One region of the Rhizobium sp. KNZ14-9A genome, then DNA from elsewhere that is predicted to be linked to it. Evidence: predicted binding sites of a transcription regulator. Region 1 holds the regulator's gene; each other region holds the start of a gene.
What was found. The regulator LexA, encoded in region 1, represses DNA repair genes until DNA is damaged. The targets are predictions, from matches to a motif close to TGTTCNNNNTGTGTTCNG.
Positions count from the first base shown of each region.

Region 1 (4,572 bases):
GTCGACAACCTTGCCCACTTCGGCGCACTGTTCTTCAGTGTGGATGTCGGTCAGAACCGGAATGCCGAGTTCCTTCTTGAGATCGGCAAAAACCTCAAGCCCCTTCTCAAGGCCGACACCGCGTTTGCTCGACAGGGAAGAGCGGTTCGCCTTGTCGAACGAGGTCTTATAGACGAGCCCGATGCCGAGCTTGGTGCACAGTTCCTTCAACGTGCCGGCAACCATGAACGCATGGTCGCGACTTTCCATTTCGCAAGCGCCAGCAATCAGCGACAGACGTGCAGCATTGGAGAAGGTGACCTTGCCGGCGCCTTCGCCGACCGTCACAACGGAGTTCGTAGTAGAGCTCATGATGTTTCCTCGAAAGCGAAGAGCACGCCCTGGCCGGGCGCGGGCTTCACCAGAATACGGTTGCCCTTGCGTGTGTAGGTCATCCCGTTAGCAGCCAAATGCGCTTCTGTCACGGCCAGATCGCCGACGGCAAAGAGGATCGCCCGACCGCGCAGGCCGCGATCGATATTCGGCGTCGCCAGATCGAAATAGGCCTCCAGCCCCTCCGGGGTCATCAGGCTGATCTTTGCGCTTCCGGTAAGCACCTCCAGCCCGAAACTCGTATCGCCAGCAGAAGCGGCTTTTGCCGCCGAGCCAACGAACTCGCCGAAGGCTGTCGGCTCGGGGGCTGCGAGCGCGATCTCGGCAATGCCCGTCACGCCGTTGGCGTGGGTCTCCAGCACCTTGCGATCGGTTGGAAGCGGATTGATGCGCTCGACGGCGAAGAGAAAGAAATCCGGCGCCCGGAGGTCGGCAGCGAAGGCAAGCCGGAAGCCGGCGATGCTCTCCGTGCCATCCGGCATTCTCACAGGGCGTTCGAACTGCAGCACAGAACCAGCGCAGATGCTGCCCTTCACGAATCGAGCATGTTCATGCTTTGCATCCGCGGTGGCGAAGGCGATGGCGGACAGTCCCTCGCTGCCGCAGCGGAAGCGGAAAGCCTGATTGCGGGCCGTGAATACATTGCCCTCACGTGCCGTCTCCTCGCTCTCCTCGACGCTCGCGACACCGAGCGGCTCAAGATAGGTTTTGTCGGCAAAGAAAACGCAGGCATTCTCCGTGCCGAAGGGATGGCGGGCATCGGGCGCGACGGTAAAGCCCAGCTTGCCCAGCCTTTCGCGGGCTAGGTCGATATCGGTAACCGGCAAAACGAGATGATCGATCGGAAGCGTGTCTTGGCTCATCGGTTCTTCTCCCAGCAGTGACAAGGAGATGTGCTTCAGCAAGCCTCGTGAAACAAGGCCAGACAGGCATAAGGGCGATAAAAATCAAATTCTCGACAGATTGAACAGAAGTTTTACGAAAATTTAGCTACTTGCGGAACACATATGGAACATATAGTGTCCGTTCTGGATTTGTTTCAAGACTGGGGAGACGCCATGCTCACGCGCAAACAACAGGAACTCCTTCTTTTCATTCATGAAAGGATGAAGGAGTCAGGCGTTCCACCGTCTTTCGACGAGATGAAGGACGCACTGGATCTGGCCTCGAAATCCGGTATTCACCGGCTGATCACGGCGCTCGAAGAACGCGGCTTCATTCGCCGGCTTCCGAACCGGGCGCGCGCGCTCGAAGTCATCAAACTGCCGGAAGCCTACAGCCCGAGCCTGCAGCCTCGGCGCGGCTTTTCACCGAGCGTCATCGAGGGCAGCCTCGGCAAGCCCCAGCCTGTGGCGCCTCCTGCCTCGGCGAAGCCCGCACCCGCTGCCGATAACGGCAATGCGGTCTCCGTTCCCGTCATGGGCCGCATCGCCGCCGGTGTTCCGATCTCGGCAATCCAGAACAATACGCATGACATCACCGTTCCCGCCGATATGCTTGGCTCCGGTGAACATTATGCGCTGGAAGTTCGCGGCGACTCGATGATCGAAGCCGGTATCTTCGATGGCGACACGGTCATCATCCGCAATGGCAGCACGGCCAATCCGGGTGATATCGTCGTCGCGCTCGTCGATGACGAGGAAGCAACGCTCAAGCGTTTCCGCCGCAAGGGCGCATCGATTGCGCTCGAGGCAGCAAACCCCGCTTATGAGACCCGCATTTTCCCGCCGGATCGCGTCAAGGTCCAGGGCAAGCTCGTCGGCCTCATTCGCCGCTATCACTGACCGGTGACAGATTGGCGTCTGCGAATGTGTTACTGCGCCAATCATAGGCGCGGTGGCGCATCCAGGGTCGTCCTAATGTGTCGAATGCGGTTGCGACCTCAATTCCCTTATCGGTGAATCGAAGTTCGACAGAACCTGTCTTGCGCAGCGTCTCGCCGGTAAAGAGCAGCGCGCCGGAGCGACAGCGGTCGACGCGCAATCGGACAGGGGTCACAACAATATCAGCCGTATCGCAAGCTGGCCCAAGATAGGCAGCATTGTCGATGACGGTCAGTTTCTTTCCATTGACGAGCAAAGTGGTGCACCAGGCGCCCTTCAGGCAGGAGAAGCGTGACGGCGGGCTAATGGCGACTGCCTGTCTCATTGCCTCTCTGGCTTCATTCTGTTGGTCGGGTGACAGTTGCAGTCTTTGACCATCAGGCGCAGTGGGCGCCTTGGCAGCTTGAAGCATAACTGGCTTCTGATGCTCTTCGACGGCAAGGGCCCTCTGCCATTGTTCGAAGATGAAGGCGGGCGGCTTTTCACGGTTCGAAGCCATCGCCTCTCCATCGACTATAGCGACCAGGCCGCCATCTTCGGAGATAGCGATATCGGGCATCGCCTCCGATGGAAGAAGAACAACAGCGAGCGTCGAGACCGCGACAATTGCCGTTCCCATGTGCCGCAGCCGGGTTCTGAGCAGGGTCAGCAGCAGAAATCCGAAAACGGCGGTCGGGAAATACCAGCCGGGCAAGCGGCCTACATCTATGTTGCCGCCCCACCCCGCTACTGCCTTTGCGATGGTGATCACCAGATCAAGCCCGAAGCCTGCCACCGGCCATAGCCAGCCGTCTAGACCAAACGGCATCAGCAGCATTGCCAGCATCCCGGCCGGCATGACGATGAAGGTGATGACCGGCATGGCCGCGAGATTTGCCGGCAGGCCATAGGCAGTCAGCCGGTGGAAATGCTCGATCGAAAACAGCGCCGTCGAGAAACCACCGATCAGCGACGTCAGGAAAACGCCACCGAAGAAGCCACCAACCATGAAGAAGGGCTTCATGATCGGCAGCTTGGCAAAGGCATTCTCCCGCATCGGCCGCCCTTTCCAAAGGTCGTATCCTGCGACCAGGGCAAGTGTTGCGGCGAACGACATCTGGAAGCTTGGTCCGAGCACTTCCGATGGCGAGACCGCGAGGATCATGAGAGCGGATAGCGCCACGTTTCTGAGGCTGATCGACGGCCGGTCGAAGAAGACGGCAACCAGCATAATCGCCATCATGATGAAGGCACGTTCGGCGGAGACGGCAAAACCCGAGATCAAATAGTAGGCCGTCACCGCAGCAAGCGCACCGGCCGCCGCGATCTTCTTGGTTGGCCACGCCTGGGCAATGCCGGGAAAAAGACTGAGAATGACGCGCAGCCCGACAAAGAAGATGCCACCGGAAAGCGCCATGTTGAGGCCGGAGATCGCGATGATATGCGCAAGGCCGGATTGCCGCAGCGCCTCCGTCGTTTCATCCGAGATCGCCCGTCTCTCGTCGGTGACAAGGGAGGCTGCAAAGGCGCCGGTGTCGCCGGGTAGCGTGGAGCGGATCCGATCGCCAATGCCGCTTCTCAGGCGGTAAAGCGACTCCAGAATGGCCTCACCGACCAAACTCGCTCGCTCCGGCTGTTCCGCAACCCTCTTCGGTGCTCCGTAGAAGAAGCCGTTGGCACCAATGCCGTTAAAATAGGCACTGAAGGCAAAATCATTGAGGTGGGGGAGCGCCGGTCCCGCCGGAGGCGTGAGACGCGCCCTGCCCTCGATGACGTCGCCAAGTTCGAACGGCTGGGTGGCCCCGCGGACCAGCACGGAGATGCGTTCGGGCGGACGCTTGATCTCAGGAGCATCCGTGCCGGTGACGTCAAGAATATAACGCCAGCGCCCTTGGCCATCGCCTTCTCGGCGTTCGATCCGGCCGGTCACCGTCGTCGTTACGGCTGAATTGAGGATCAGGGTCTTTGCCCGCCATGTTTCGATCTGCGCGGAGAGCATTCCACCGGCAAAAAGAAGTAGAGCAAGCAGCGTCGCCCGCAGTTTCGTCCGGGCATAACCGCAGGGTGCAACGGCAATAAGGAGAGCAAGCAGGCAGAGACCGAGCGACACGGCCGGAAAGTCCGAGGCCGCCAGAAACCAAGTCGCGGCACCTGCACCAAGGAAGACCGGAGAGAAGAGGATGAGGCGACCGTGGCCGGCCTCTTCGGTGGCCATACGCATCGACGACCCGACGTATCGGTTCGCAACAGTCACCAATCGCCATCGAAATGGGATCGCAACCTGGGTCCGAGCCGATTGCGTCACAATGGCGCGCGGGGCAATGCCAGCAAAATCCATCTTTTCATCAATGGATTGCTCTTGTCGTTCTCTTGTCTCTAACCCTGCCATAATCGCCTG
Region 1 covers NZ_JBPGXB010000002.1:2,023,746-2,028,317, forward strand. The annotation lists gene kdsA (3-deoxy-8-phosphooctulonate synthase) at 1-351, opposite strand, end outside; gene ACR9ZQ_RS16525 (VOC family protein) at 348-1,235, opposite strand; gene lexA (transcriptional repressor LexA) at 1,431-2,156, shown strand; gene ACR9ZQ_RS16535 (ComEC/Rec2 family competence protein) at 2,137-4,563, opposite strand.

Region 2 (4,572 bases), 1.8 Mb from region 1:
TCGTTGTCGGTCACGAAATGATACTGTTCGATCCAGCTCACGAAGGAGACGTCGCCCTCGATGACGCTGACACGCCAGGCCATCGGAAAGATGGGGTCGCCATGTACATCCACCGTTGTCTGCGGCTGTGTTGACTGGAACGTGTCCCGTTCGAAGCTTGCAATATTGTAGGCGGTGACGCCGGTTGCATCGGCTGAGGAATGGAAGACCGAGGCGATGCTGTCATTGTCGCTGTAGACATAGACCTGGGTGATCGCATCGACCTGGTGATAGTCGCCCATGACAGCCGTCACGGAAGAGATCACTGCGGTATTGACGACGGAGGCAATGTTGGCGACGAGGTTTGCGCCCGCAGTGACCTCCAGGCTGTTTCCAGCGGGGTCATGCTGTTCGACGGATGTCTGGGTTTCGTCCGGTTCCTCAGGCAGTTTGGCGAGCCCCCGGTCCGGCAGCAGGTCGTCGAGCGCCGGAATTCCGGAAACGTGCTTGCCGTTCATATAAGGTCCGGTGATCTCGTCACCCGCCAGCACGAAATCATGTGCCTGATCGTTTGGATTGTCTGCCGGCGGCTCGCCCGTTCCGATCGATGTCTGGCCGGAATCCCTTACTCCCTGGATGTAGGTTTCCATATCCCCGGCGATCTGCTTGACCCCCTCCAGGGTGTCGGTCCGATGCAGGTCGGAAAAGGGAGAGAAAATCTCGGCCTTGGCGCTGAATTCAGCCAGTTTCTCAACGACGAAACTCGTATCGCGCGGGGCATGATTGCCACCAGTCATATCGAGATAATCGTCGTCGTAGAGAATGTTGACCTGTGTGGTGAAGCGGATCACCGAGCCGGGGCCGTCGAAAACCTGCAGCTCTTCTTCGGTTTCGATATCGATGTCCTGTGGGCTGCCGAACCGGGGCAGCGACGACACATCGCGGTGGGCAATCTCGGAGAGCTTTTCGATGCTTTCCTCAAAGGGGCGGCCGAAGCGGCGTGCGCCCCCATAAGCGATCTCATAGCTGACGCTTCTGTAGTTGACATCAGGATCGTAGTCCTGGAGCGCGAGATCGGAGGCGAAGGTGGGCGTATTGGCGACCAGATCGTCAAGCGCCGGATTATTTTCGGCAGGGCCTGTACCCTCCGTCAGCCCCGCACGCAGCCTCATCTCATCGGTCGTCGTTTCGAATATGCCGATGAAATGGGCGATGATTTCTGAGAATTTCTCGATTTGCATTGCCTTGGCCTCCCTTATCGAAGAGACGACCGGCCATGCGACATCCTTCTGAGGGAGCCGCGCTGTTCGTCAATTCGCACGCAAGCATTCAAACTGCACCGGCCGAAGCCGGTGCAGCCCTTTCTTGTCTTGGAGGTTAGTGCCCACTTGTATCTTCGCCGACATCGGAAGCATGTGAGTTGCCGCCGATGACACTGGAGTCCACAGCGTTGCTGAGCATGTTCGCGCCCTGAACGAGCTCCATATGGAAGCCCGAATTGGCAAGAATTGCCGAAGCATCTGCCGTCGAAGTGCCTGTGACGTCGTCACCTGCCTTGAGATCCCAGCCCTTGCTGTCCATATCCATGCCGTCAGCACCGTGCGCTGTGCCGGCATTCGCACTCAGGTGGTTCTGAGCGCCGCCGTTCTCCATCGTGATGTTCCAGGCCTGATCCTGGTCTGCGAGATGGTTTGCCTGGACAGTGCTGAAGACTGAGTCGGCGCCTTCGCCGGACAGTGAACCGTTGAGGATATTGTCGATATTGAGGGTGAAGGAGAAGTCATCCCCGATGTCGAAGGTGAGGTCGTGGCCGGCTACGCCGAGGTTCCCGAAGTCCTTGACATCATCAATGACGGCGAAGTCCGTGTCCGTCTTGTTGAAGCTGTCGCTGGTATTGTGGCTATTGGTGGTCGTCTTGGTATCGGTATCCGTAATCGTCTTGATGTCGGTGTCGATATCCGTGTCCGTCTTGGTGGTCGTGTCGTTATCGGTGATCGTCTTGATGTCAACGTCGTCGTCGCTGTACGACTTGGCGTCATAGCTCCAGTCGTAGTCCGACTTCGTGGTGGTCGTCGTGTCGTTATCGTTGATGGTGGTCGTCTTGGTGTTCGTGTCGTCGTCCGACTTGTAGCTCCAGTCGTAGTCGTTGTCGCGGTTGTCGCCGTTGTCGGTCTTCACATCGAGATCTACATTGGCCTTGACGTCAACGTCGGTGCTGTTGTCGGTGTTGTTGCGATTGTCACCATTGGCGATGCCGCCGACGTAACCTGTGGAATCATCATCGATTTCGGTTGAATTGATAGCGCTGGAAAGGCCATCGGCCAGGGCGCCCACCTTGACGGTGTCGTCGTCTGAGCCCTGCGGACCGGGCTTCGGATCATAAGGCATTACGTTTCCTCCAGAAAAAAACTGGAGCAGCTTTCGAAGTCCCTCTCATCTCAAATGGGATCTTTGCTCGCGCTTGCTCCAATGCGTTAACATCGGCAGATGGACTCGATACCTTTTCACCTGCAGCTTCATCGCGATTTGTTGGCCAAATTCTGTATTGGGATTGTGCCTATTCAGTACAAAGACGCACAAATCCGGTCCCGGACTCGATATGAGCGCGAGCAAGGCAGTCGAACTTCTTTTTGAGTTCCCTCGAAAGAAGACCAAGTATCAAAAACACATGCTGATACTTGATTTTCACGTCGCCACTTTGGCAACCGTTGCAGATTGATGGAAAAAAATGGGTCCCGATAGATATCAATTCGGGCTAAGGCATCTGAAGTCCGGTTCAATACTCCAGCTAAGCCAATACCGGATCGCGGGCTCGGAGAAGGCTGTGTGCGAATTCGGGACGGCGCCCCATACCTCGGAATCCGGAAGGTTCGACTGATTGCGGTATCGCGAAGTTAAGCTCGAAAGGTTCTCCGTCTTATTTTGAAATATCGTCTGCCCATTACCGCTTTGCTTTTGTATGTCTCGAACTAATACATGCTGCGTTATACCGTGATCTAGTTGAAATACCGCCCGCTAGTATGTTTCTTGTCGGAAATGCAACCATAAAGTGGCAAAAAATAAATATAACTTCGTGACAACTAACCCATTTGGGCCATTTCTTTCCTTTGAAATCCATATTACCATAATTAAGAAATGCCTAAAAGATAAGGCGGCCACATGCCTAGGGGCAATGTTCGTCGGCATGTAATACCCGCCATCGCGCCAATGGGAGTAGAAGCTCCTTGTTTGAGTATAGTGTAGCGCTAGGGGAGGCGTATATGTTCATGGTTGGGTCGGAAGTAGGAGATTCGGATCAGGCAAGAAGACTGGGTCCGAATGGAGAAACAGTCCTGGTAATCGCCAAGGCGGACTTGTTCTCCGAGTGCATGGTTGAGGCACTGGCAAAGAAATTCCCGAATTTTGATGTCGTAAGCGTATCGAGCGCGCAGTCCATATCCGAGAAGGATATTCACGACATGCGGCTTGTCCTGTTCTATCATGTCGCCGGCGCCGAGTTGCACGATGCGCTGCAGGTCGTTCGTGAAAACCGTCCGGACGCATCCATCGGCCTTGTCGTCGAAGCTATCGATATGATGGAGCCCTATATCAGCCGTCTTGTCGAGGCGCGTGTCGTCGATGGCGTCCTGCCGCTCAATCTGCGTCTGGATGTCTTCATGGCGGCAATCGATCTGCTGATGAAGGGCGGCGAACATTTTCCATCCGCGCTTCTGGGTCGTCTGTCCAACCGGGCAACGGCGCAGCTCGAGCCCTCGCTGTACCAGACGAAGTCCGTCGACGCAGCGCGCGCCAACGCGCTGAAGCTTCGCCGCAATAGCATGGCGGCTCTGACCACGCGCGAGGTACAGATTCTCGACCTCATCTGTAAGGGCACGCAGAACAAGATCATCGCCGACAAACTTCACCTGTCCGAAAACACGGTGAAGGTTCACGTCCGCAATATCTATAAGAAGATGAATGTGAGAAATCGCACTGAAGCGGCCTCACGTTTCTTCAACGATACGTCGGACAGTGGCGATCTCTCTGGCAGATGGCCGCACTAGGCCATCAATCCATCCGGGACGAGCGGGCAAAGCAGTGTGATTTCTGGCCGAAACCGCTCGGCGAACAGATGTAAGGCGCGGAACCGGGATAGACCGCGGCGCTCACTTTAGCCGAAGCGGTCTTCGGTTCGGCAGCATAGGCGAAGTCCTTCGCGGCATGTGGCACGCTTGCCACAACGACATTCTTCTCCGTGCTTCCCACGATCGCGGTATCGACGACCGCACATGAGATCGGTCCGATGGCCGAGAGAACGATCGTCGCAGCCAAAGCTAGAGAGCTGAAGCTGCATGGCGCTCTGCCATGCATGCGATCATGAGTCGTCATTAAAAAACCCTCTCTATCATCAGGGCAATAGCGACGCGCCCTCGCACACCAATGGCTGGCCACTCCTTATATTGGCTTCATTGACTGAAGCTGGAGCGGCCGGACAGAAAGCATGGCACCATAGTCATTGAGAGGGATTAATCAAGCAAATTCCGAAGTTTAATACTATAGCTATTTAGAATTGCTCCCGTGTTTTGAAGTTGACCTTCACTGATATCCTCTTAT
Region 2 covers NZ_JBPGXB010000002.1:3,778,929-3,783,500, reverse strand. The annotation lists gene ACR9ZQ_RS25605 (hypothetical protein) at 1-1,220, opposite strand, end outside; gene ACR9ZQ_RS25600 (fibrinogen-binding protein) at 1,357-2,367, opposite strand; gene ACR9ZQ_RS25595 (helix-turn-helix transcriptional regulator) at 3,240-4,022, shown strand; gene ACR9ZQ_RS25590 (hypothetical protein) at 4,027-4,347, opposite strand.
Region 2: ACR9ZQ_RS25600 (fibrinogen-binding protein) is a predicted target of LexA. The motif match lies at 2,602-2,619, and genes of this name have one in related genera.

Region 3 (4,572 bases), 150 kb from region 1:
ACCTGGCTCTTGCGGGCCGGGACGACGCGCTGGTCGTTCTTGGCAAGCGAAACGATGCCGGAAACGTCGGTCGCGCCGTCGAGGTCCATCATGAAAAGCTTGATGTTGTTGCCGAAGCCCTGGGCATAGCTGCGCTCGACGGCGAGGAGGCGATGATCGTCAAGAGCGATCATTTCCGACATGCCGTTGTCGTTGCCGCCGTCGGGTTTGGTGGCAGCCTGCGGGATCGGCGAGACCGAATAGACGTATTGAGCCTTCGGCTCGCCGGTTGCGCCGTCATAGCGGATGATGCGTGAGAGGCTGCCGGTCGTCAGACTGGGGTTCGGGCCGTCCTGATAGAGGGCTGCTTCGACGCCGACGAAAACGTCACCGGACGGAGACACGGCAAGATCCTCGAAAGCGAGATTGTCGCGGATGCCGGTCGACTTGTCGGCGGTCGGTGCAAAACCGTCAGGCAGCTGGAACTCGCGCACGAAGGCGCCATCAGGAGAAGCGACGCGGACGAAAGGCGGGATGAGCACCTTCGCATCGCCTTCGCTGCCCCAATAGATGCCGTCCTTGCCGAAACGGATGGATTCCGGATCGACGGTGCGGATGGCGAAGGGCTGGCCGTTCTTGTCCTGCAGGGTGACGTGCTTGGCAACGGTCACGCCCTTCAGGCCGGCAGCGCTGACATCGATATCAAGATCGTAGAAGCGGGCCGGGGCCTTTTCGGAGCGGTCGTCGCTGATAGCGATGTAGTGGCCGGTGGCGGCGTCGAAATCGAGGCCGGAAATTCCACCGAATTCGACGCCATTTTCCATCTGGCCGGTCGGAATGACGAATTCACCGAGATAGGACAGCGAGATAGCTGCCGCGCAATCGCCGAAGGGGCAGGCGGTCTCGACAGTCGCGCCTATATCGGTGGCGTAAACGGAGGCGGTGCTGGACAGGAGAACGAAAGCGGCAGTCGCAAGAAAACGCTTGGTCATGGCAAATATCCGGCAAAGGGTTGAAACAGAACGGCCGGCGCTGCGTGGACCTCGCTGGAGGACAGAGCGCCGGCCGTTCTATTGCGCCGGTAATTTGACGGACTCGTAACGGTTCTTCGTCAGTTCGATGAATTCGCTACAACTTAAATATCCAGATCCTCTGCGAAGGCCGCACGCTCCTGGATGAAGCGGAAACGGGCTTCGGCCTTGGTTCCCATCAGGTCGTCGACAGCGTTACGCGTGCCCTCGAAATCCACCTCGTCGATCAGCACCCGCAGAAGCGTGCGCTTGGACGGATCCATCGTGGTTTCCTTGAGCTGGGCGGGCAGCATTTCGCCGAGACCTTTGAAGCGGCTGATCTCGATCTTGGCCTTGCCCTTGAATTCCGTCTCCATCAGCTCGGCACGATGCTCGTCGTCGCGGGCATAGGCGGATTTTGCCCCTTGCGTGATCTTGTAGAGCGGCGGCACGGCGAGGAAGAGGTGCCCGCCGCGAACGAGCTCCGGCATCTCCTGATAGAAGAAGGTAATCAGCAGCGAGGCGATATGCGCGCCGTCGACGTCGGCATCGGTCATGACGATGACGCGTTCGTAGCGAAGGTCCTCTTCGCGGTATTTCGAGCGCGTGCCACAGCCGAGCGCCTGGACGAGATCGGAGATCTGCTGGTTGGCCGAGAGCTTCTCGCGGCCGGCGCTGGCGACGTTGAGGATCTTGCCGCGCAGCGGCAGGATCGCCTGGTTGGCGCGGTTGCGCGCCTGCTTGGCGGAACCACCTGCCGAGTCACCCTCGACCAGGAAGAGTTCGGCGCCTTCGGCGGTGTTCTGCGAGCAGTCGGCGAGTTTGCCGGGCAGGCGCAGCTTGCGCACTGCTGTCTTGCGGTTGACTTCCTTCTCCTTGCGGCGGCGCAGGCGCTCTTCGGCGCGCTCGATCACCCAGTCGAGAAGCTTCTCGGCCTCGTTCGGATTGTCGGCGAGATAATGGTCGAAGGGGTCGCGCAGCGCATTTTCGACAAGGCGCTGGGCTTCGACGCTCGCGAGACGATCCTTGGTCTGGCCGACGAATTCCGGCTCGCGGATGAAGACCGAGAGCATGCCGACTGCCGAGATCATCACGTCATCGGTGGTGATCTGTGCGGCACGCTTGTTCTGCGTCAGCTCGGCATAGCTCTTCAGGCCCTTGGTCATCGCAATGCGAAGACCGGCCTCATGCGTGCCGCCTTCGGGCGTCGGGATGGTGTTGCAGTAGGAATGGACTTGCGGATCGCCGCCATACCAGGTGATCGCCCATTCCAGTGCACCGTGGCCGGCTACCTTCTCGGTCTTGCCGGCGAAGATCTCGCGGGTGACCGTGAATTCCTTGCCCATCGTTGCCTGCAGGTAATCCTTGAGGCCGCCGGGGAAGTGGAAGACGGCCTTGTCGGGCAGATCCGATCCCTCAGGCAGCACTCCCGGCTCGCAGCTCCAGCGGATCTCGACGCCGCCGAAGAGATAGGCCTTGGAGCGGGCCATGCGGAACACACGCGCCGCATCGAACTTCGCATGATCACCGAAAATCTGCGGGTCGGGATGAAAGCGAACCTTGGTGCCGCGACGGTTGTGCACATCGCCCAGCTCTTCGAGCCCGCCCTGCGGCACCCCGCGCGAGAAGCGCTGGCGATAGAGCTTGCGGTTACGGGCGACCTCGACTTCGAGATGATCCGACAGAGCGTTGACGACAGAGACGCCGACGCCGTGCAGACCGCCCGAGGTCTCATAGGCCTTGCCGTCGAATTTGCCGCCGGCATGCAGCTTGGTCATGATGACTTCGAGCGTCGATTTGCCGGGAACCTGCGGATGGTTCTCTACTGGAATGCCGCGGCCGTTGTCGGTGACCGTCAGATAGCCCTGGGTATCCAGATGGACATCGATGAAATCGGCATGGCCGGCCACCGCTTCGTCCATCGAGTTGTCGATGACTTCGGCGAAGAGGTGGTGCAGCGCCTTTTCGTCGGTGCCGCCGATATACATGCCGGGGCGCATGCGAACCGGTTCCAGGCCTTCCAGAACGCGGATCGAGGATGCACCGTAATCATCGCCGTTCGACGTCGCCGGAGCGGGGCGAGGGGCTGCCGGTGCCGCTGCAGCGGGCCGTTCGGCTGGCGCGGCAGGCTTTGCAGCCTCCTCCTGCTTCTGTGACAGGGGCATTCCGGAAAAGAGGTCGTTGCTGTCTTCCATGGAACCGTTCAGATCTTATTCTCGTGAAGGGCCGCCGCTGGCCCACAATAGTCACAGTCCGCATCGCGTTTGCGAATCAGGGGGATTCTGACAGAAAGCGCCCCGATACGCGACGCGCCCCGGATTTGCGGAGCTTTTCAAGATGTGATTTGCGTTGCTGGACGCCGAATGGCAAGTCGCGGCAGCTCTCTGGGAACCATCCGCATGCCGATGTCCACAAGTCATTGCACCATAATTACCGCAATTGCGGCCTTTTTCCTGTCCGCGGCCATCACGACCGCCACAGCCGATGCCCTGCCGCCCTACAAGGACGATCTGTTTTCAACGCAGAAAGTGCTGCAGACGGGCGATGACGGCGCCTTCGATGTGATCGATTACGATGAGATGCGCGACATCAACGGGCGCGACCAGATCCCGCAAAAGCGGGTGCAGCAGAAATATGTCTCGCTTGGCGTGAAGAAGCTGCAGGCAGATGAAACGCTGTCGCTCGACGGCATCAGGCTCGATGTCACCAGGGTGGGACCGACTCAGAATGCCGCCTTCACGGTCATTTTCATCCACGGTCGCGACGGCGACCGGCGGCTCGGCGCCAACGACTATTCCTTCGGCGGCAATTTCAACCGGCTGAAGAACCTTACGGCCGGCAATGGCGGCGTCTATTATTCGCCGACCGTCAGGACCTTCGACGCCAATGGCGTTGCAGCCATTGCCGGGCTGATCCGCTACGCGAGCGTGCAATCGCCCGGCCGGCCGGTCATTCTGAGCTGCGCCTCCATGGGCAGCCAGATCTGCTGGGGCATCACGCGCGATGCCGAAAGCGTCAAGCGGTTGAAGGGCATGCTGATCATGAGCGGAGTCTCTGATCCGGATTTTGCGAAGAGCCCGTTCTACAAGGCAAAGCTGCCGCTGTGGTTTGCCCATGGCAGCCGCGATCCTGTTTATGCGGCAACCGACCAGCAGGCGCTGTTCGAAAAGCTCGACAAGGCGAAGTACCCGACGCATTTCACGCTCTTCCAGAATGGCAACCACGGGACGCCGATCCGCATGATCGACTGGCGGAAAGTGCTGAACTGGATTCTGGCGTCCTGAACGGACGGATTTCACACCGCGCAGAGCTTTTAAACGATCATATTCCCCCAACGTTACGCGGGGCGCTTTCCTTTACCGCAAGCTTTTGCTAAGGCCGCCCGATATGCGGATTTTGGGAGGAGCAGCATGACACCTGACGTACGCCCGCTCGTGGCGGGGAACTGGAAGATGAACGGCACACGTGTCTCATTGGACCAGATCAAGGCGATTGCCCAAGGCGTCAGCTCCCCCTTGTCGGAAAAAGTCGAAGCCCTGATCTGCCCGCCGGCCACGCTGCTTTATGTGGCGACCGCGCTCGC
Region 3 covers NZ_JBPGXB010000002.1:1,870,959-1,875,530, forward strand. The annotation lists gene ACR9ZQ_RS15795 (esterase-like activity of phytase family protein) at 1-971, opposite strand, end outside; gene parE (DNA topoisomerase IV subunit B) at 1,115-3,184, opposite strand; gene ACR9ZQ_RS15805 (alpha/beta hydrolase) at 3,389-4,273, shown strand; gene tpiA (triose-phosphate isomerase) at 4,400-4,572, shown strand, end outside.
Region 3: parE (DNA topoisomerase IV subunit B) is a predicted target of LexA. The motif match lies at 3,190-3,207, and genes of this name have one in related genera.